3 regions of the Cellulomonas sp. P4_D11 genome follow, and region 3 is predicted to be linked to each of the others. Evidence: riboswitches for the same ligand, from Rfam matches in the RefSeq annotation. Region 3 holds a riboswitch; each other region holds the start of a gene.
The links. Region 3 has a riboswitch for S-adenosylmethionine ahead of AC1DT4_RS18980 (ABC transporter permease). Riboswitches for the same ligand answer to the same signal wherever they lie in the genome.

Region 1 (6,184 bases), on a different contig from region 3:
CATGACCGGCGTCCAGCCGTTCGTGGCGGCGGCGATGCGGTCCCGGACCGTGACGTCGTCGAGCTCCACGTCGGTGGAGCGCTTGGCCAGGAAGTGGTCGACCAGCGCACGCCGGCCCCCGGCGTCCGGCGTCGAGAACGTGAGGCGGCGGTCGAACCGGCCGGGCCGCAGCAGGGCGGGGTCGAGCGAGTCCGCGCGGTTGGTCGCGGCGATCAGCAGGATCGGCGCCTTGACCGGCTTGCGCTGCATGAGCTGGCGGTGCGCGGGCAGGAACAGGTTGGCGCGCGCCAGGAACCAGTTGACGAGCTTGTCGGTCGACGTCGGCTCGTCGAACGACTGCATCTGCACCAGCAGCTCGTTGACCACGCCGCCGGTGCCCTCGCTGATCACCGCGTTGGTCACCGTGCGCGGGATCGGGAAGGCGTCGAACGGGCTGAGGGCCGTCGCCGCCGACGCCATGCCGCCGCGGCGGATCGCGATGGCGTCGATCTCCTCGATGAACCCGATCGCGCCGCCCTCGGTCCTGGCCGCCTTGCGCAGCGCCTTGAAGTACGCGCGGATCTTCTTCGCCGTGGCGCCGTAGTACATCGACTGGAACGACGTCGCCGACACGAAGAGGAACGGGACGCCTGCCTCGGCCGCCATCGCCTTGGCCGTCATCGTCTTGCCCGTGCCGGGCAGCCCCTCGAACAGCAGGCCGCGCCGCGGGGTGCCGCCCATCTGCTCGGCGAACTGGCGGTGGGTCTGGAAGAGGTCGATCGACCGGCGCACGTCCTCCTTGACGGGGTCGATGCCGATGACGTCGTCGAGCCGGACGTCCACCTGCTCGGGCCTGTACACCACGTGCGGCGACCGGGCGGACCCCATCTGGGTCCCGACGAGCAGGAGCAGCAGCGCCGCGAAGAACAGCACCGGGACCAGGACCAGCGGGTCGATGGTCGGCATCGGCGGCACGAGCGGCCGGTTCATGAAGGCCGTGATGATCACGTACGCCTGGAGGGCGAACAGGACCGCGGCCATCCGGTAGACGCGCCGGCGACGGATCCGGTCCCGCTCCCGTGCGATGTCGTGCGCGCCCCGTCGGATGGGGGAGATGATCTCGTCGGCCACAGGCGTGCCTTTCCCTCGGCGCCTGGGATCAGACGACGCTGCGTCGCGGGAGGTGCGATCTGGCCATCGTGGGCCCGACCGGGTGAGTCGGCAAGATCGGACATATCGGACCACCCGAACGGTCCAACGCTCACCCGTCCGAGCGCAGCGTCCTGCGGAGGGTCTCGACCTCCACGTCGCCCAGCCCGAGCCCGTCGCGCAGGTAGGCGTCGAACGTCCCGAACCGCTCGTGCAGCTGGTCGAGCGCGGCCTGCAGGTACTCCGCGCGCACCTCCAGCAGCGGCCGCAGGAGCTCGGGGTCGCCGCCGGCCGACGCCAGCTGCTGCAGGAGCGGCGCGAACGTCTCTCGGACCGCCGGGTTGACCGCGAGGAACTCGTCCATCGCGCCCGCCTCGTCGACGCCCGCCGCGAGCAGCAGGATCGTCGCGGCCCACCCGGTGCGGTCCTTGCCCGCGGTGCAGTGGAAGAGCACGGGCGTGCGGGTGGGGTCGACGACCGTCCGCACGAACGCCGCGTACGCGGTCCTGGCGGTGTCGCCGACGACGAGGTGCCGGTAGACGGCGACCATCTGCCCGGCGAGGTCGAGCTGGGCCAGCGCGTCGAAGCCGCCGCCGCCCAGCAGCTCCGGCAGCTGGGCGGCCGCACCGCTCGGCAGGTCCGCGAGCGCGTCGAGCACGAGCAGCGTCGCCCCCGCGGGCAGCTGGTCCGGCCGACCCGACCGCTCGTCCTGCGTGCGGAGGTCGACCACGGTGCGGATCGCAAGACTCGCCAGCGACGGGTCCGTCGCGACCGCGGTGTCCGCGAGCTCGGCCGACCGGTAGGCCACCCCCGTCGCGACCGTGCCGCCGTCGGCGGTCGGACGCCCGCCGATGTCGCGCAGGTTGGTCACGGCGGGCGAGAGCAGGATGTGCGCGTCGATGGTCACGACGAGCAGCCTGCCGGAGCGTGCCGCAGGCGCGCCACCTGCAGCCGCAGGTAGTCCCGCTCCGCCAGGCTCGTGGTCCCCCGGGACGCCGCGAGCAGCTGCTCGGCGGCCTCGTCCGGCCGGCCCGCCCGCTCGAGCAGGTGACCGCGCACCGCGGCGAGGCGGTGGTGACCCGCGAGCGGCCCGTCGAGCTGGTCCAGCAGCGCGAGGCCGGCCTCCGGGCCGTGGACCATCGCCAGGGCGACCGCCCGGTTCAGGGTCACCATCGGGTTGCCGGTCATGCGCTCGAGCAGGCCGTACAGGGCCAGCAGCTGGGGCCAGTCGGTCTCGTCGGCGGTCGGCGCCTCGTCGTGCACCGCCGCGATCGCGGCCTGCAGCTGGTACTCGCCGACCGTGCCGCGCGCCAAGGCCCCCTCGACCAGCGCCACGCCCTCGTCGATCATCGCGCGGTCCCACCGGCTCCGGTCCTGGTCCGGGAGCGCGACGAGCTCGCCGTGCGGGCCGGTGCGCGCGGGGCGGCGGGCGTCGGTGAGGAGCACGAGCGCGAGCAGGCCGGCCACCTCGGCGTCGTCGGGGAGGCTCGCGTGCAGGTCACGGGTCAGCCGCAGCGCCTCGACGGCCAGGTCGGCGCGGGCGACCGCCGTCCCCGTGCTGCTGGCGTAGCCCTCGTTGAACATCAGGTACAGGACGCGGAGCACGGCCCGCAGCCGCGCGGGATAGTCGTCCGCCGACGGCATCCGGAACGGGCCGGCCAGCTCCCGCAGCGTCCGGCGCGCCCGGCTGAGCCGCTGGGCCATCGTCGGCTCCGGCACCACGAACGCCCGCGCGATCTCGGCCGTGGTCAGCCCGCCGACCGAGCGCAGCGTGAGGGCGATCGCCGACGGAGCGCTGAGCGCGGGGTGGCAGCAGCCGAAGAGCAGGAGCAGCGAGTCGTCGGCCTGGAGCGCGCCGCCCGCCAGGTCCATGGTGGCGACGAGCTCCTCGCGCCGCCGCCGGGCGTCCTCGCTGCGGTAGCGGTCCACCAGCTTGTTGTTGCCGACCACGACGAGCCACGCGTGCGGGTTGTCGGGCACGCCGCGCTCGGGCCACTGGGTGGTGGCGGCCAGCAGCGCCTCCTGCAGGGCGTCCTCGGCATCCGCGAGGTCCCCGGACCGCCGGACCAGCACGCCGAGGACCTGCGGCGCGAGCGCGCGCAGCAGGTCGTCCACGGTCGGGGCGGGCGGGTCAGTCAGGGTCCGGCGCATTCATCAGGGCGCGGACCTCGAACTCCTGCCGCAGCGGCACGCCGCCCGGCCCCGGGGCGGCCGACGCCTGCGCGGCGATCGCGATGGCCCGGGCCTCGTCCTCCACGTCGACCAGCCAGTAGCCCGCGAGGAACTCCTTCGACTCGGCGAACGGGCCGTCGACCACCTCGGGGGCGGACACGCCGTCCGACCGCACGAACTTCGCGGTGTCCGGCCACGCCAGCCCCTGGCCGTCGACGAGCTCGCCGGCGGCCACCAGCTCGGCGCCCAGGTCGTGCTGGAACTGGATGTGTCGCCGGACGTCCTCGGGCGCCCAGGTGTCGATCGACGGGACGCCCTCGAGGTAGTACTTCATCATCAGCAGGTACTTCACGGTGCGCTCCCGTTGATCTCGTGGCCCCCAGCGGGCTCCCGTCCACTGGTCGGAGCCGGTCGCACGTTCTCGACACGCATCCTTGCGGTTCCCGCCGCTGTCCGTCATTCGGGATTCTCCGGAGAAGCCCTTGCCGGGCCGCCGCCCGTTGCTACAACTCCGCCCAGGTCACGAGCACCAGCGCGAAGCCCCGGCTCGCTGGTCAGCAACCCCTCCACGACGGGGTGCTCCGGGAGATGACCCGGCCGTACCGACCGGTGCGGCAAGCGTGCAGCGAGAAGGAGCTCCACCGTGGTCCACCAGCCTGCCCCCTCCGTCGTCGCCCTCGTGGGCAACCCGAGGCCGGGGTCGCGCACCCTGGCCACCGCCGTGCAGGTGGCGGACCGGCTCGCCGAGGGCGCGGACGTCACGACGGTCGACCTCGCCACGATCGGCCACCAGCTCTTCACGGCCGACCGCTCGCTCCTCGACCCCGCGCTCGCGACGGTCGCGTCCGCGCGCCTGCTCGTCGTCGCCACGCCCGTGTACAAGGCGACCTACACCGGGCTGCTCAAGTCGTTCCTCGACCTCTACGGCCCCGACGGCCTGGCCGGCGTGGTCGCCGTGCCGCTCGTGGTCTCGGGCGGTCCGGCGCACCTGCTCGCCGGCGAGGTGCACCTGCGACCGCTGCTCGTCGAGCTCGGGGCCACCGTCCCCACCCGCGCGCTCGCCCTCACGGAGGCCGACCTCGCGGACCTGGACCCGGCGATCGACCGCTGGCTCGAGCGCGCGTTCGCTCCCCTGCGCGCCGCCCTCGACCCGGCCGTCGTGTCCGCATGACCGCCGAGATCCTCCGCGTGCTCGACGCCGACCTCGCGGAGCAGGACGAGCCGCAGCTGAGCCCCCAGGCCTACAAGGACGTGTTCCGCCGGCACCCCGCCGGCGTCGCCGTCGTCACCCTGCTCGACGACGAGGCGCGGCCCGTCGGGTTCACGGCCACCTCGGTCATCTCCGTCTCGGCCGAGCCGCCCCTGCTCGCGTTCTCGCTGGCGTCGACGTCCTCGTCGTGGCCCGCCCTGTCCCGAGCGCGCACCCTGGCGATCAGCTTCCTGTCCGCCGCCCAGGACGACGTGTCGGCACGGTTCGCGACCAGCGGCATCGACCGGTTCGCCGCCGGCGGCTGGACCGCGTTGGAGACGGGCGAGCCCGTCATCGACGAGGCCGTGTCCTGGCTGCGCGGGCGCGTCGTGCAGCGGGTGCCCGTCGGCGGGTCGTACCTCGTCTCGGTCCGGGCCCTGGAGCACGGCATCGCCGACGACGCCCTCCCGCTCGTCTACCACGACCGCACGTACCACCGGATCGGCGACCACACGGCCGTCTGAGCACCCGACCGCACACCCCGGCGCCCCGGCGCCGGGGTGTGCGCCGTGCCGCGCGGCACCGTCCTTCACAGACCCGCCCTCGCGCCTCCCCGCACCGGAGCGCTCGCGATGGGTTCAGGGATGGGTGCAGCATCCGTGGCCCTGGGGCCTACGAGTCCTGCACCCATCCCTGCATCGACCCCGCCGGCGCACCCTTGCGAGCCCGTCAGCGTCGCTCGGCTGCCTGGGTGGTCCGTGCGAACCGAGCGCGGGCTCCGTCTCGGTCAGGCGCGCGAGGTCGTGCGGGACGAGGCGCCGGCGCCGACCAGCTCGTCGTCGCCGAGGCCCCAGGCGCGGGCGAGCAGCTCGTACGAGCGGGCCGTGTCCGCGGGGTCGTGCGTGATCGTGGTGATGAGCAGCTCGTCGGCGGCGGTCGCGCGCACCAGGGCGTCCAGGCCGCGGGCCACCGACTCCGGGTCGCCGACCAGCCGCGTGTCGATCCGGTCCCGCAGCAGCGCGCGCTCCGACTCGTCGCGGAGCTCCCACGGCGTCGTCCTGCCCGGCCGCGGGTACGGGATCGCGCTCGCGCCGCTGCGGATCGAGAGCACCCACTCCGCGAACGGGTCGGCCAGCTCGGCCGCCCGGGAGGACGTCTCCGCGACGAGCACGTCGGCCGAGACGACGACGTACGGCGCCGCGAGCACGCCGGGCGTGAAGGCGTCGCGGTACGCCGCGACGGTCTCCAGCACGGTCGCCGGGCTCACGTGGTAGTTCGCCGCGAGCGGCAGGCCGAGCTCACCGGCCACCCGCGCGCTCTCCCCCGCGCTGGACGCGAGCACCCACAGGTCGAGCTCCGAGCCCTCGACCGCGGGGCTGGCGACTGCCCGCTCGCCGGCGCGGGCGGTCCCCGCCTGCAGCGCGAGGACGGTGGCCAGCTCGTCCCGGAACGGCCCCGGCGTGCGGCCCGCGGAGAGGAACTGCTGCTGCGCGACGAAGCGCGCGCGGAGGTCGGGGTCGGCGAACGTGAAGGGCGGCGCGGCGGGCACGAGCAGCCCGTCGACCACGCGTGCCTCCGTCGATGTCGCGGGCACCCGACCGGTCGTCGGGGCCGACGCGTCCGGGACCGACGCCGGACCGGCGGCCGGCGCGTCGGGCGTCGGCGCCGCGTCCGAACCGGAGGCGCCCTTGCTCG
Region 2 (6,184 bases), on a different contig from region 3:
CCGGTGACCACACCGCCGCCCCGGGCAGCGCCAGCGCCTCCGCGTGCTCGGCGCTGTTCCGGCCGAGCTTGACCACCAACCGGTCGCCGCCGACGTGCCCGGCGAACATGGTGGAGCCCACCTTGAGGATCGGGCGCCCCATCATCTGCGCGCGCGTCGCGCCGCGCGCGACCAGGTCGTCGGCGATCGCGTCGTAGTCGCTGTCCGTCATGGACCGAGCATCCCGCGCACCTCCGACATGCGGTACCGGCGCGGCGTGCCTACGGTGGCCCGGCCGCCGCGATCAGCAGCCCCGCGGGCGTGCCACCCGAGGAGGAACGCATGACGAACGAGGACCAGCAGGCCAAGGTCGCGGGACTGATCAAGGACGCGCGGATCGCGATGCTCACCACGGTGTCGGCGGACGGCTCGCTGGTGAGCCGGCCCATGGGTGTGCAGGACGTGGACTTCGACGGGGACCTGTGGTTCTTCGCCGAGGAGGGCAGCCACAAGGTGCACGAGGTCGAGGGCGGCAGCCCCGCCAACGCGGCCTTCGCGGACTCGACGGCCTGGGTCTCGGTCTCCGGTCGCGCCGAGGTGGTCCGCGACCGCGCCAAGATCAAGGAGCTGTGGGGCACCTCCGCCGAGGCCTGGTTCCCCGACGGTCCGGAGACTCCCGGCGTGGTCCTGGTCGTGCTCCGCGGGGAGACGGCGGAGTATTGGCACGCCAAGGGCGGCCGCCTGACCACCGCGTTCAGCCTGGTCAAGGCCAAGGTGACCGGCGAGCGCTACGACGGCGGCGAGAACGAGACCGTCCGGCTCTGAGCGGTCACATCGACGCGACGAGGTTGACCAGCAGCGCGATGATCACGGTCCCGAACAGGTAGCTGAGCAGCGCGTGCCCGAGCGCGGTCCGGCGCATCGACGACGAGCCCAGGTCGGTGTCGGAGATGGCGAAGCTCATGCCGACGGTCACGGCGACGTACGCGAAGTCGGTGTACCGCGGCGCCTCTCGCATGTGGAAGTCGATCCCACCGGCGCCGTCGGTCAGGTACATGCGCGCGTACCGCAGCGCGAACACCGTGTGGATCGCGGCCCACGACGCCAGCACGCTGGCGAGCACGGCGATCGTCGGCAGCAGCTGGCCGATCTCCTTCTCGACCAGCACGACGACGACCCCGACCAGGGTGACCAGCGCCGCGGCGAGGACGACGGCGTGCGCGCCGAACCGGGTGGGCTCCTCGCGCGTGGCGTGCGACGCGGTGTCGTCGGGACCCATCGGCGCGACCGCCGCCCAGGTCCACACGACGAACACCGCGGCCACGGTCGCCCAGCCGGCGAGGACCGCGGCGACCGCCGACGTCCAGCCGACGACGGCGGCGACGACCACCCCGGCCAGCACTCCGACCAGGAGTCGGACCAGCGACGACGAGTTGCTCACGCCGCCAGTGTTCCGCTCCCGACGGCGGGATCAGGGAGGTGTCACCCCAGTGTGTCGAGCGCCTGCGTCAGGTCGTCGATGAGGTCCGCCGGGTCCTCGAGGCCCACCGACAGCCGCACGGTCGACTCGCCGATGCCGACGGCCGCGCGCCCCTCGGGGCCCAGCTTGCGGTGCGTCGTCGTCGCCGGGTGCGTGACCATCGACTTGGCGTCGCCGAGGTTGTTGGAGATGTCGACGATCCGCAGCGCGTCGAGCACGCCGAACGTCACCTTCTTGGCGACGTCGGGCTGCGCGCCCGCCGGCACTGCGAGGTTGAACGTCACGACGGTCCCGCCGCCGGACTGCTGCGCGAGCGCGAGCTCGTGCTGCGGGTGGCTCGCCAGGTACGGGTAGCGGACCAGCGACACGCCGGGCTGCTGCTCGAGCCAGGTCGCCACCTGCAGGGCCGACGCCGTCTGGTGCCGCACGCGCAGCGACAGCGTCTCGAGGCCCTTGAGCAGCACCCACGCGTTGAACGCCGACAGCGACGGCCCGGTGTTCCGGATGAGCGTCTGCACCGGCCCGTGGATGTACTCGTCGGTGCCCAGGATCGCGCCGCCGAGCACCCGCCCCTGGCCGTCGATGTGCTTGGTCGCCGAGTACACGACGACGTCCGCGCCGAGCTCGAGGGGCCGCGAGAGCACCGGGGTGGCGAACACGTTGTCGACGACGACGGTCGCGCCGGCGGCGTGCGCCAGCCGGCTGACGGCGGCGATGTCGACCAGGTCCTGCATGGGGTTGGACGGCGTCTCGAAGAACACGACGTCCGCCGGCGTCGAGAGCGCCTCCTCCCACTGCGAGAGCTCGTGCCCGTCGACGTAGTCGGTGCGCACGCCCCACTTGGCCAGGATCTCCTCGAAGATCACGACGGTCGACCCGAACAGCGCGCGCGCGGACACGATGCGCGACCCCGACTGCACGAGCGCGGCGAGCGACGTGAACACCGCGGACATGCCCGACGCCGTCGCGAACGCCGCCTCGGCGCCCTCGAGCAGCCGCAGGCGCTCCTCGAACGTGGACACCGTCGGGTTGTTGTAGCGGCTGTAGAGGAACCGGTCGGCCTCGCCGGCGAACGCGGCCTCGGCCTCCGCGGCGGCGTCGTAGACGTACCCCTGCGTCAGGAAGATCGCCTCGGAGGTCTCCTGGAACTGCGAGCGGACCAGCCCGCCGCGCACGGCGAGGGTGTCGGGCCGCAGGTCGGTGCGCGGGGCGCGGCGGTCGTCCCAGTCGCCGGGGCCGGGGACGCGCCGGGGGTTCACGCCTGCCGCCACGGCAGGCCGGCGGCGCGCCAGCCGGAGTGACCGCGGTGACCGTCGGGGCCGACGTCACCCTCGAAGCCCTCGAGCACGTTGTAGGCCGGGCCCAGGCCCGCGGCGGTCGCGGCCTGCGCGGCGGCGATCGACCGGACGCCGGAGCGGCACAGGAACACCACGGGTCGACCGGCCCCGACGCCGGCGTCGGCGAGCTGCTTGAGGAACTGTGGGTTGGGCCGTCCCGACGGGTAGGAGACCCACTCGACCAGGGCCGCGCGCCCGTCGAGCGCCGCGGAGTCGGGGATGCCGACGTACCGCCACTCGGCGTCCGTGCGGACGTCGACGAGCACGGCGGTCTCGTCGGACGTCAGGAGGTCCCAGGCCTGCTGGGGGGTCAGGTCACCGGCGTAGCTCATCAACGGCCTCGTCTCATCGGTCCTGGCGGTAGCACCCTCGGCCGGGCACGTGGTGCCCGCGGGTTGCTGCGGCGTCGTCGAGCCAGATCTCTCAGCCGCTCTGGATGGTGCCGGTGATGCTACGCGCGGTCGGCAGGTCCGAACCAACTGGTGGACACGGTGTCCCGTCAGGCGAGACGAACCGCGCGGTGCGTTGACAGGTGCCGCGGGCTGCCGCGACCCTCGTTGCAGGTCATGAGCGCCAGCGTCAAGCCCCGGCTCGCTGGCCGGCAACCCTCCTCCGCGGTGGGGTGCCCCGGGTGACGACCTGGCCGCGCCCCGTCCGGGGTTCGGCAAGCGCGGGGTCCCACCTGTCGAGGGTGTCCCCCCGGAACGTGTCGGAGGACCACCATGACCATCATCGCCGAGCGCACCTCGTGTGCTTCCGTCGACGTCGTGGGTGCGCTGCTCCCCGTCGTCGGCGGCACCACCACCGTCCCGCTCGTGGACGGCACCCAGCGCGTGTACGCCAACCTCGACTACGCCGCCAGCGCGCCCGCGCTCGAGGCTGTCGCGGCGCGCGTGACCGAGGTGCTGCCGCTCTACGCCTCCGTGCACCGCGGCGCCGGGTACCTGTCGCAGGTGTCCACCGCGCTGTACGAGTCCGCGCGGCAGACGATCGCGCGGTTCGTCGACGCGCGTCCCGACGACGTCGCGATCATCACGCGCAACACCACGGACTCCCTCAACCTGCTGGCCGGCGTCGTGCCGTCCGGCGGTCGGGTGCTGGTGCTGGACGTCGAGCACCACGCCAACCTGCTGCCCTGGGTGCAGTCGTCCGAGCGGCACGGCAACCGCACGACGATCCTGCCCATCCGCGACACCGTGGCCGCGACCCTCGATGCCCTGCGCGCCGAGCTCGCCCGGCAGCCGTACGCCCTGGTCACCGTCACGGGCGCCTCCAACGTGACGGGGGAGGCGCTGCCGATCGACGAGGTCGTCGCACTCGCCCACGCCGAGGGCGCCCGGGTCGCGGTCGACGGCGCGCAGCTGGTCCCGCACCGGGGCTTCTCGCTGACGTCGACGGACGCCGACTACGTCGCCTTCTCGGGCCACAAGACGTACGCACCGTTCGGCGCGGGGGCCCTCGTCGGCCGCCGCGACTGGCTCGACACGGGCACGCCGTACCTCGCAGGGGGAGGTGCGGTGCGCGACGTGCGGACCGATCGGACGGTCTGGCAGCCGGCGCCGGCGCGGCACGAGGCGGGCTCGCCGAACGTGCTCGGCGCGATCGCCCTGGCCGAGGCGTGCGACCAGCTGGCGGCCCTCCCCGCCGGCGCCCTCGCCGCGCACGAGGAGGCGCTGCGGGCGCGGCTCGTCGAGGGGCTCTCGGGCATCGACGGTGTCGAGATCGCGCGCATCTGGCCGGACTCCGCGGCGCCGGTCGGCGTCCTCACGTTCACCGTGCCGGGTCACGACCCGGGCCTGGTCGCCGCGTACCTCGCCGCCGAGCACGGCATCGGCGTCCGCGACGGCCGCTTCTGCGCGCACCCGCTGCTCGCGCACCTCGGCGCGTCGGGCGGCGCCATCCGCGCGTCGGTGGGCGTCGGGACGACGAGCGAGGCCGTCGACCGCCTGGTCGAGGCGCTCACCGCGTACCTCGCGTCAGGTCCGGCCGTCCGGTACGAGGTGGTCGACGGCTGCTGGGCGGTCGTCGACGACACGCGCCCGCTGCTCGCCGTGCACGGCCTGGACCACCTGGCCGCGACAGCCGCAGCCGCCTGCGGCCCGGCCCTGGACGACTGACCGCCGCCCTGCCACCCCCCGGCCCGCCCGACCGAGAACGTCACTTCGCCGCCAGAACGTCACTTCGAGGTGCCGTTCTCCCGGCGAAGTGACGTTCTCGCGATCGGATCGGGCGACGATGGGGAGAATGGGCCGGTGACCGAGCCCGAGCAGCTGCCCGTCGTCCCGCGCATCGGGGTGCTCGGCGTGCTCGCGTTCGTTTGCGAGCTCGCGATGATCGCTCTGCTGGCGGTGGCTGGCTGGCGGCTCGGATCGAGCACCCTCGCCTCGATCGCGCTCGCGGTCGGGTTCTGCGTGGTGGCGATCGGGATCTGGGCGCGATGGATGGCGCCGGCATCGGCACACCGCCTCCGACGCGGGCCGCGGGTCGCCGCGCAGACGGCGCTGTTCGTCGCGGTCGGCGCCGTCTGCATCTCCGCCGGCCTCACCGCGTGGGGCATCGCCTTCGCCATCGTCGCGTCGGCGGTGTTCGCCGGCGCGAAGGACACCGATCCCGCACAGCGCCCCTGACCCGACCGAGACGCCGGGCGCCGGATCCCGTCGCGAGAAGGTCGACCCGGCTCTCGGGGACCACCGGCCGGATCCGCCCGCGAGGTCGTGAGTTCGAGACGAAGTCGCGAGCTGCAACGCACGACTTCGTCGCAGACTCACGACCTCGCCGCGGCCGGGTGCATCCGGGGGCCGGGGGTCGGGCGAAGAGGGGACAGGGCGCCTTCCGGTGCCCGCGCGGCGCGGCGCAGGGGCGTCGGCCGCGACCGTCGTCCGCAGGAGCCCACCATGAGGATCCGTCGCACGCTCTCCGTCCTGGTCGCCGCCGGTGTCGTCGCCGGCGGGGGGCTCGCCCTCGCGCCCGCCGCGAGCGCCGAGGCCCCACCCACCGGCACGTCCAGCCTGGCGGCGCTGCTGGCGTCGGACGGCGACACGTTCGACCACAACTGGCGGGACTTCGACATCCTCGACCAGGCGGTCGGCGCGGTCCTGGCCGCGAAGCCGTCGAGCCCGGTCGCGGTGCTCGCCGACGGCACGGTCCCGCTCACGGCGTTCCTGCCGACGGACCGCGCGTTCCAGCTGCTGGCCAAGGACCTGACCCACCGCTGGTACGGCAGCGAGCAGGAGGTCCTCACGGCGCTCGCGGGGGCGGTCGGCATCGACGCCATCGAGCAGGTGCTGCTCTACCACGTGGTCCCGGGCGCGACGATCGACTCCGCCACCGCGCTGGCCTCGGACAACGCCGTCCTCACTACCGCCCAGGGCGGCACGTTCAAGGTCAA
Region 3 (6,184 bases):
ACCCCCTTCGCCCGTGCGCACGCGCGCCCCGGGGATCGCGGAGAGCAGCTCAGCGGTGTACGGGTCGGTGGGTTGGGCGAACACGGCCTCGACCTCGCCCTGCTCGACCACCCGGCCGCGCTGCAGGACGGCGACCTCGTGGGCCACCTGCCGGACGACCGCCAGGTCGTGGGAGATGAACAGGTAGCTCAGCCCGAGCTCGGACTGCAGGTGGGCCAGCAGGTCGAGGATCTGCGCCTGGACGGAGACGTCGAGCGCGGACACGGGCTCGTCGAGCACGACCAGCTCCGGGTTCAGCGCGAGGGCCCGGGCGATGGCCACGCGCTGGCGCTGCCCGCCGGACAGCTCCGCGGGTCGCCGGTGCAGCACGGTGCGGGGCAGCGCGACGACGTCGAGCAGCTCGGCGGCGCGGGCGGCGCGCTCCGCGCGCGACCCGACGCCGAACGCCTGCAGCGGCTCCGTGATGATCCGCTGGACCGGGTAGCGGGGGTCGAGAGACGCGTACGGGTTCTGGTAGACCACCTGCATCCGCCGGCGCAGCAGACGCAGGGCCGCTCCGCGGGTGTGCGTGACGTCCGCCCCGTCCACCAGGACCGAGCCCGCGGTGGCGTCGGTCAGCCGCAGCGCGAGCCGCGCGGTGGTCGACTTGCCCGAGCCGGACTCGCCGACCAGCGCAAGGGTGCGGCCCCGGGGGAGCACGAACGAGACGTCGTCCACCGCCCGCAGCGTGCCGCCGCCGGCGGACCGGGGGAGAGCGAACTCCTTGCTGAGGTGCCGGACCTCGAGCGCGGGCACGGCCGTGGGTGGCACAGGCGCGGCGATCGGGCGCGCCCCGCGCAGGCTCGGCGCCGCGGCCAGCAGCGCGCGGGTGTAGGGGTCGCTCGGCGAGCCGAGCACCTGGTCGGGCGTGCCCTCCTCGACCACCCGCCCCTGGGACATGACGACGATCCGGTCCGCGCGGTCCGCGGCGACGCCGAGGTCGTGCGTGATGAGGAGCACGCCCGTCCCGGTCCCGGTCGTCAGCTGCTCGAGGTGGTCGAGGATCTGGCGCTGCACGGTGACGTCGAGCGCGCTCGTCGGCTCGTCGGCCACCAGCAGGCGTGGCTGCGCCGCGAGCGCGATGGCGATGAGCACGCGCTGCCGCATGCCGCCGGACAGCTCGTGCGGGTACTGCCGGGCCCGGACCTCCGGGTCGCTCAGCCCAGCCCGGCGGAGGGCCTCGACGGCCTCGATGGCGGCGTTCCTGCGGTCGGCGAGGCCGTGGATGCGCAGCACCTCGGCCACCTGCTCGCCCACGCGGGTGACGGGGTTGAGCGAGACGGTCGGGTCCTGCGGGACCAGCCCGACGAGCAGGCCGCGGACGGTGCGCAGCTCGCGCTGCGAGGCGCGCGCCATGTCGTGGCCCAGCAGGTCGATGCTGCCGTGGTCGATGACGGCGGCGGGGGCGAGCAGCCGGACCACGGCCGCGGCGGTGGTCGACTTGCCGGACCCGGACTCACCTACCACGGCGACCGTCTCGCCCGCGTCGACGTGCAGCGACACGTCCCGGACCGCGCGGACCGTCCCGCGGCGGGCCTGGTAGGCGACCGCGAGGTCGGTGACGGTGAGCAGGCGCTCGCTCATGCCGCACCTCCGTCCGGGCGGTCGAGGGCACGGGAGATCCGGCCGGCGGCCAGCACGCTGACGGCGATGGTCAGGCCGGGCAGCGTCGTCAGCCACCAGGACGTCCGCAGGTAGTCGCGGCCTCCGGACACGAGCGCACCCCATTCCGGCGCGGGCGGCGGGGCGCCATAGCCGAGGAAGCTCAGGGCCGACACGGCCAGGATCGCCGCCCCGAGCTGGAGGGCGGCCAGGACCACCACGGGCCCGGCGGCGTTGGGCAGCACGTGGCGGAACAGGACGGACCACCACCGGCTGCCGCCCGCGTGCGCGGCCTCCACGTACACCGAGGACCGCACCCGCAGCACCTCGGAGCGCATGATGCGCGCGACCGTGGCAACGCTGGCCAGGCCGACGGCGATCGCGACCTTGACGGTGCCGAAGCCGAGCGCCGTGATGAGCGCGAGCGAGAGCAGGAGCGCCGGGATGGACAGCAGCACGTCGACCGCGCGCATCACGACATCGTCGAACAGGCCGCCGACGAAGCCGGCCACCAGGCCGACGAGCGCGCCGACCAGCAGGCCGACCCCGACGGCGACGAGCGCGGCCTCGAGGGTCAGCTGCGTGCCGTGCACCACCCGCGTGTACAGGTCGCGGCCCAGCTGGTCGGTGCCGAACCAGTGCGCCGCCGACGGTGCCTGCAGCTTGTCGGCCGGCACGCCCGTGAGCGGGTCGCCGGGGGCGAGCACCTGCGGCACGAACGCGGCCACCAGCACGAGGGCGAGCCAGGCGATGGCGAGCAGCAGCCCGGGCCGGTGCGCGAGCTCGCCCACCCAGGCGAGCCGTCCGGGGGTCGCGGCGTCCTGCCGGTCGCGCAGCGCGTCCGCCAGGCGGTCGGCCGAGGTGGCGGCGAAGTCGTCGGCTGCCGGCCTCTGGTCGAGGACGTCGGTCATCTCACACCCCCGCCGTCACGGGCCGGCGGGCCGGCGCGGCCTCGGCGGGCGCCGCGGCGGGCCTCGGCTGCCGCGACCGCCGGACGATCCTCGGGTCGAGCAGCGGGTACAGCAGGTCGACCGCGAGGTTGACCAGCACGAACACGGCGGCGGCGAAGAGCACGATGCCCTGCACCACGGGGATGTCCTGGGCGCCGACCGAGGTGGCGGTGAGTCGGCCGATCCCGGCGCGGGAGAACACGGTCTCGGTGACCACCGCGCCCGCGAGGAGCTCGCCGATGACCAGGCCGACCACCGTGAGCGCGGGCAGCGAGGCGTTGCGCAGCGCGTGCCGGAAGTGCACGCGCCCCGGTCCGGCGCCCTTGGCGCGCGCGGTGTCGACGTACGGCTGGCCCAGGGTGTGCCGCAGGGAGCGGGAGAGCATCTGCGCGATGAGCGCGGCGGTCGGCACCGCGAGGGTCACGGCGGGCAGCACGATCGAGGCGAACCCCTTGTTGCCCACGGCCGGGAAGATCGGGTTCGCGAACGAGAACCACTGCACGAGCATCAGACCGAACCAGAAGGACGGGATGGCGACGCCGAGCGGCGGGAGGCCCAGCAGCGCGTTGGCCAGGCCACGGCTGCGGGCAAGGGTGGCGACGACCGCCAGCCCGCCGCCCAGCACCAGCGCCAGCACGAACGCCGCGCCGGCGATGGCGGCCGTGGGCGGGATCGCCTCGGCGATCAGCGCCGCCACGGGCCGGTGCAGGACGACGGACGTGCCGAGGTCGCCGCGCAGCAGGGCGCCCAGCTGCGTCACGTACTGCACGGGCAGCGGCTGGTCCAGCCCGTACTGCGCCCGCAGCGCGTCCAGCTGCTCGGGCGTGACGTCGGACGACTCGCCCCCGTACATGAGCGAGACGGGGTCGCCGGGCAGCGCGTAGAGCACGACGAACGCCACCGACCAGGCGGCCCAGAGCACCAGGACCGCCTGCCCGAGGCGGGTGGCGACGTAGCGGTTCATCTCACGTCCCGGAAGGAGGCGTGCATCGGAGGTCCTCGATCTGCCGGACCGGGTCCGACGGGTCTGTGCTTGCACGGCGGGCGCCGTGCCGGGTCGTCACCTGGAGCACCCCGTCACGCGAAGGGTTGCTGCCCGACCAACCAGGGTTTGACGTCGGGGCTCGAGACCGCGGCGAAGGTAGGCACGCCGTCCGCCGTCGTCAACGGTCCTGTCGGACGTCTCAGTAGATGGACACGGCGCCCGTATCCCGGAATGTGAGAACGCGGGAGTGATCGTTGACATCTCGGTCGGCCGCGCCGGACCCTCCAGCGCCGCGCTGACCAGCGCACGGCCCTCGCCCTGCCAGAGGAGACCGACCATGACCGACACCACCTCCCGCGCCGGCGCGCCGGCCGAGCACCTGAGCCTCGAGGAGGCCGCGGCCCTGGCGCCCGTGGTGAGCCCGACGGAGGCCGCCGAGCGCGTGGCCGCGGGCGCCTTCCTCGTCGACGTGCGCAGCGAGCTCGGGCGCTCCCGCACGGGCGCCATCCCCGGCGCGACGGTCGCCGACCGGTACGCGATCGAGGAGGAGTTCGACCTCACCGCCGCCACCAGGCACGCGCCCGTCGTGTCCCTGGACACGCCGATCGTGGTCGTCTGCGGCTCGGTGCGCGGGTCCGGGCCGGTCGCCGCCGAGCTCCGGGCCAGGGGCTTCACCGACGTCGTCCACGTCGAGGGCGGCTTCCCCGCGTGGAAGGACGCCGGGCTGCCGGCCGAGGCGCCCGTCGGATGACCACCCCGTCCACCGCGTTCCTCGACGAGCTCCGTGCGCTCACCGAGCGACGTCGCGCCTCGTTCGTGCCGCTGACCTCGCCGTTCGCGGGCGCCGACGAGCCCGCGCGCGCCCGCGTGCGGGCGGCGGCGAAGGCGGGGGAGTCGGACGTGCTCGACGTGGCCCACGCGATCCACGCGCACCCGGAGGAGGCGTTCCGCGAGGTCCGCTCGGTCGCCACGGTCGCGGACCTGCTGGGCCGGCACGGCGTGCCCTCCACGGTGGGCTCGCACGGGTTGTCGACGTCGCTGCGGGCCGGCCTGACCGCCGACGGACCCGACGACGGCGCGCCGCGCGCGGAGGCCGGCCCGACGATCGCGATCCTCGCCGAGTACGACGCCCTGCCCGGCCTCGGTCACGCGTGCGGCCATCACCTGATCGTGGGCGCGGCGGCGGGAGCGTTCCTCGCGCTGCGGCAGGCTGTCGCGGACGGGCTCGAGCTGCCCGGCCGGGTGCTGCTGCTGGGCACGCCCGCGGAGGAGGGCAGCTCGGGCAAGGAGATCCTGGCGCGCAACGGGTTCTTCGCGGGGGTCGACGCCGCGATCATGGTCCACCCGTTCGGCTACGACGTCGTCGACCACCCGTTCCTCGGCCGGCGGCAGCTCCGCGTGACGTACCGCGGGGTTGCCGCGCACGCGTCGGCCAGCCCGTTCATGGGCCGCAACGCTCTGGACGCCGTGGCGTTGAACTACCAGGCCGTCGCGATGCTGCGTCAGCACCTCCCGCCGAGCGACCGCGTGCACGGCGTGGTGCTGGAGGGCGGCACCCGGCCGAGCGTCGTGCCCGAGCGGGCGACCGTCGAGTACTACGTGCGGTCGGCGAGCCCGGCCACGCTCAAGGACCTGTCGGAGCGTCTCGCGGACATCGCCCGGGGAGCCGCGCTGGCCACCGGCACGACGGCCGAGCTCGTGTGGGACGCCGCGCCGTTCACGCTGCCGGTGCGTACCAACGGACCGCTCGCCGAGCGCTGGGCGGTGCACCAGGCGGGCCAGGGCCGCACCGTCCTCGCGGGCGGCGTGGTGCCCGAGATCCTCGCGGCCTCGACCGACTTCGGGAACGTGAGCGTCCGCCTGCCGGGCATCCACCCGATGATCGCCGTGAGCGGCCCGGACGTCGCGCTGCACACCCGCGAGTTCGCCGACGCGGCCGGCGGGCCGCGCGGCGACTCGGCCGCGATCGACGGCGCCGTGGGGCTCGCGCTCACCGCGCTGGACTACCTGGCCGACCCGACCCTGCGTGCGGCGGTCCGGCAGGACTTCGAGGAAGCCGGCGGCGTCCTGGACGTGACGGGGTACTTCGCATGAGCGGGGTGCGGATCCGCCTGGTGGGGCCTGACGAGCACGACCTCGTCGGGCGGCTGTCGGTCGACGCCTACGGCCACGACTACGAGCTTCCCGACGACTACCGGGCGTCGCTCGCGGACGTCGGCACCCGGGCGCGCGAGCACGAGGTCTGGGTGGCCGAGGACCTGACCACGGGGGAGCTGCTCGGCACGGTCACCACCCCGCGGCCCGGCCGGCACATCTCCGAGCTGGGGCGTGCCGGCGAGCTCGACTTCCGCCTGCTCGCGGTCGACCCCGCCGCCCGCCGGCGAGGGATCGGGGCGCTGCTCACCGAGCACGTCATCGCGCTCGCCCGGCAGCGCGACCTCGACCGGGTCGTCATGAACTCCGGCCCGCAGATGACCGGCGCGCACGCGCTCTACCAGCGGCTGGGCTTCGTCCGGCTGACCGACCGGGAGACCCGGGTGGTCCACGGCGGCACGTTGCTCGCCTTCGGCTACGACCTCGCACCCCTCACCCAAGGAGCACGCCCGTG

Region 1: it holds a riboswitch for S-adenosylmethionine, as region 3 does, so the genes downstream of both, AC1DT4_RS12880 (NADPH-dependent FMN reductase) here and AC1DT4_RS18980 (ABC transporter permease) in region 3, are expected to answer to the same signal.
Region 2: it holds a riboswitch for S-adenosylmethionine, as region 3 does, so the genes downstream of both, AC1DT4_RS07720 (aminotransferase class V-fold PLP-dependent enzyme) here and AC1DT4_RS18980 (ABC transporter permease) in region 3, are expected to answer to the same signal.

The regions. Positions count from the first base shown of each region.
Region 1 covers NZ_JBFUIK010000018.1:50,746-56,929, forward strand. Annotated here, with positions in the region: gene AC1DT4_RS12860 (AAA family ATPase) at 1-1,110, opposite strand, end outside; gene AC1DT4_RS12865 (tyrosine-protein phosphatase) at 1,241-2,035, opposite strand; gene AC1DT4_RS12870 (RNA polymerase sigma factor) at 2,032-3,279, opposite strand; gene AC1DT4_RS12875 (YciI family protein) at 3,260-3,652, opposite strand; SAM riboswitch class IV at 3,819-3,927, shown strand; gene AC1DT4_RS12880 (NADPH-dependent FMN reductase) at 3,944-4,471, shown strand; gene AC1DT4_RS12885 (flavin reductase family protein) at 4,468-5,013, shown strand; gene AC1DT4_RS12890 (LLM class flavin-dependent oxidoreductase) at 5,277-6,184, opposite strand, start outside.
Region 2 covers NZ_JBFUIK010000009.1:47,011-53,194, forward strand. Annotated here, with positions in the region: gene AC1DT4_RS07695 (hypothetical protein) at 1-211, opposite strand, end outside; gene AC1DT4_RS07700 (pyridoxamine 5'-phosphate oxidase family protein) at 322-804, shown strand; gene AC1DT4_RS07705 (DUF1345 domain-containing protein) at 809-1,420, opposite strand; gene AC1DT4_RS07710 (O-succinylhomoserine sulfhydrylase) at 1,462-2,655, opposite strand; gene AC1DT4_RS07715 (rhodanese-like domain-containing protein) at 2,715-3,128, opposite strand; SAM riboswitch class I at 3,139-3,239, opposite strand; SAM riboswitch class IV at 3,359-3,473, shown strand; gene AC1DT4_RS07720 (aminotransferase class V-fold PLP-dependent enzyme) at 3,519-4,913, shown strand; gene AC1DT4_RS07725 (YrdB family protein) at 5,049-5,423, shown strand; gene AC1DT4_RS07730 (fasciclin domain-containing protein) at 5,691-6,184, shown strand, end outside.
Region 3 covers NZ_JBFUIK010000049.1:4,038-10,221, reverse strand. Annotated here, with positions in the region: gene AC1DT4_RS18990 (dipeptide ABC transporter ATP-binding protein) at 1-1,623, opposite strand, end outside; gene AC1DT4_RS18985 (ABC transporter permease) at 1,620-2,552, opposite strand; gene AC1DT4_RS18980 (ABC transporter permease) at 2,554-3,555, opposite strand; SAM riboswitch class IV at 3,616-3,723, opposite strand; gene AC1DT4_RS18975 (rhodanese-like domain-containing protein) at 3,914-4,327, shown strand; gene AC1DT4_RS18970 (M20 family metallopeptidase) at 4,324-5,670, shown strand; gene AC1DT4_RS18965 (GNAT family N-acetyltransferase) at 5,667-6,184, shown strand, end outside; gene AC1DT4_RS18960 (LLM class flavin-dependent oxidoreductase) at 6,182-6,184, shown strand, end outside.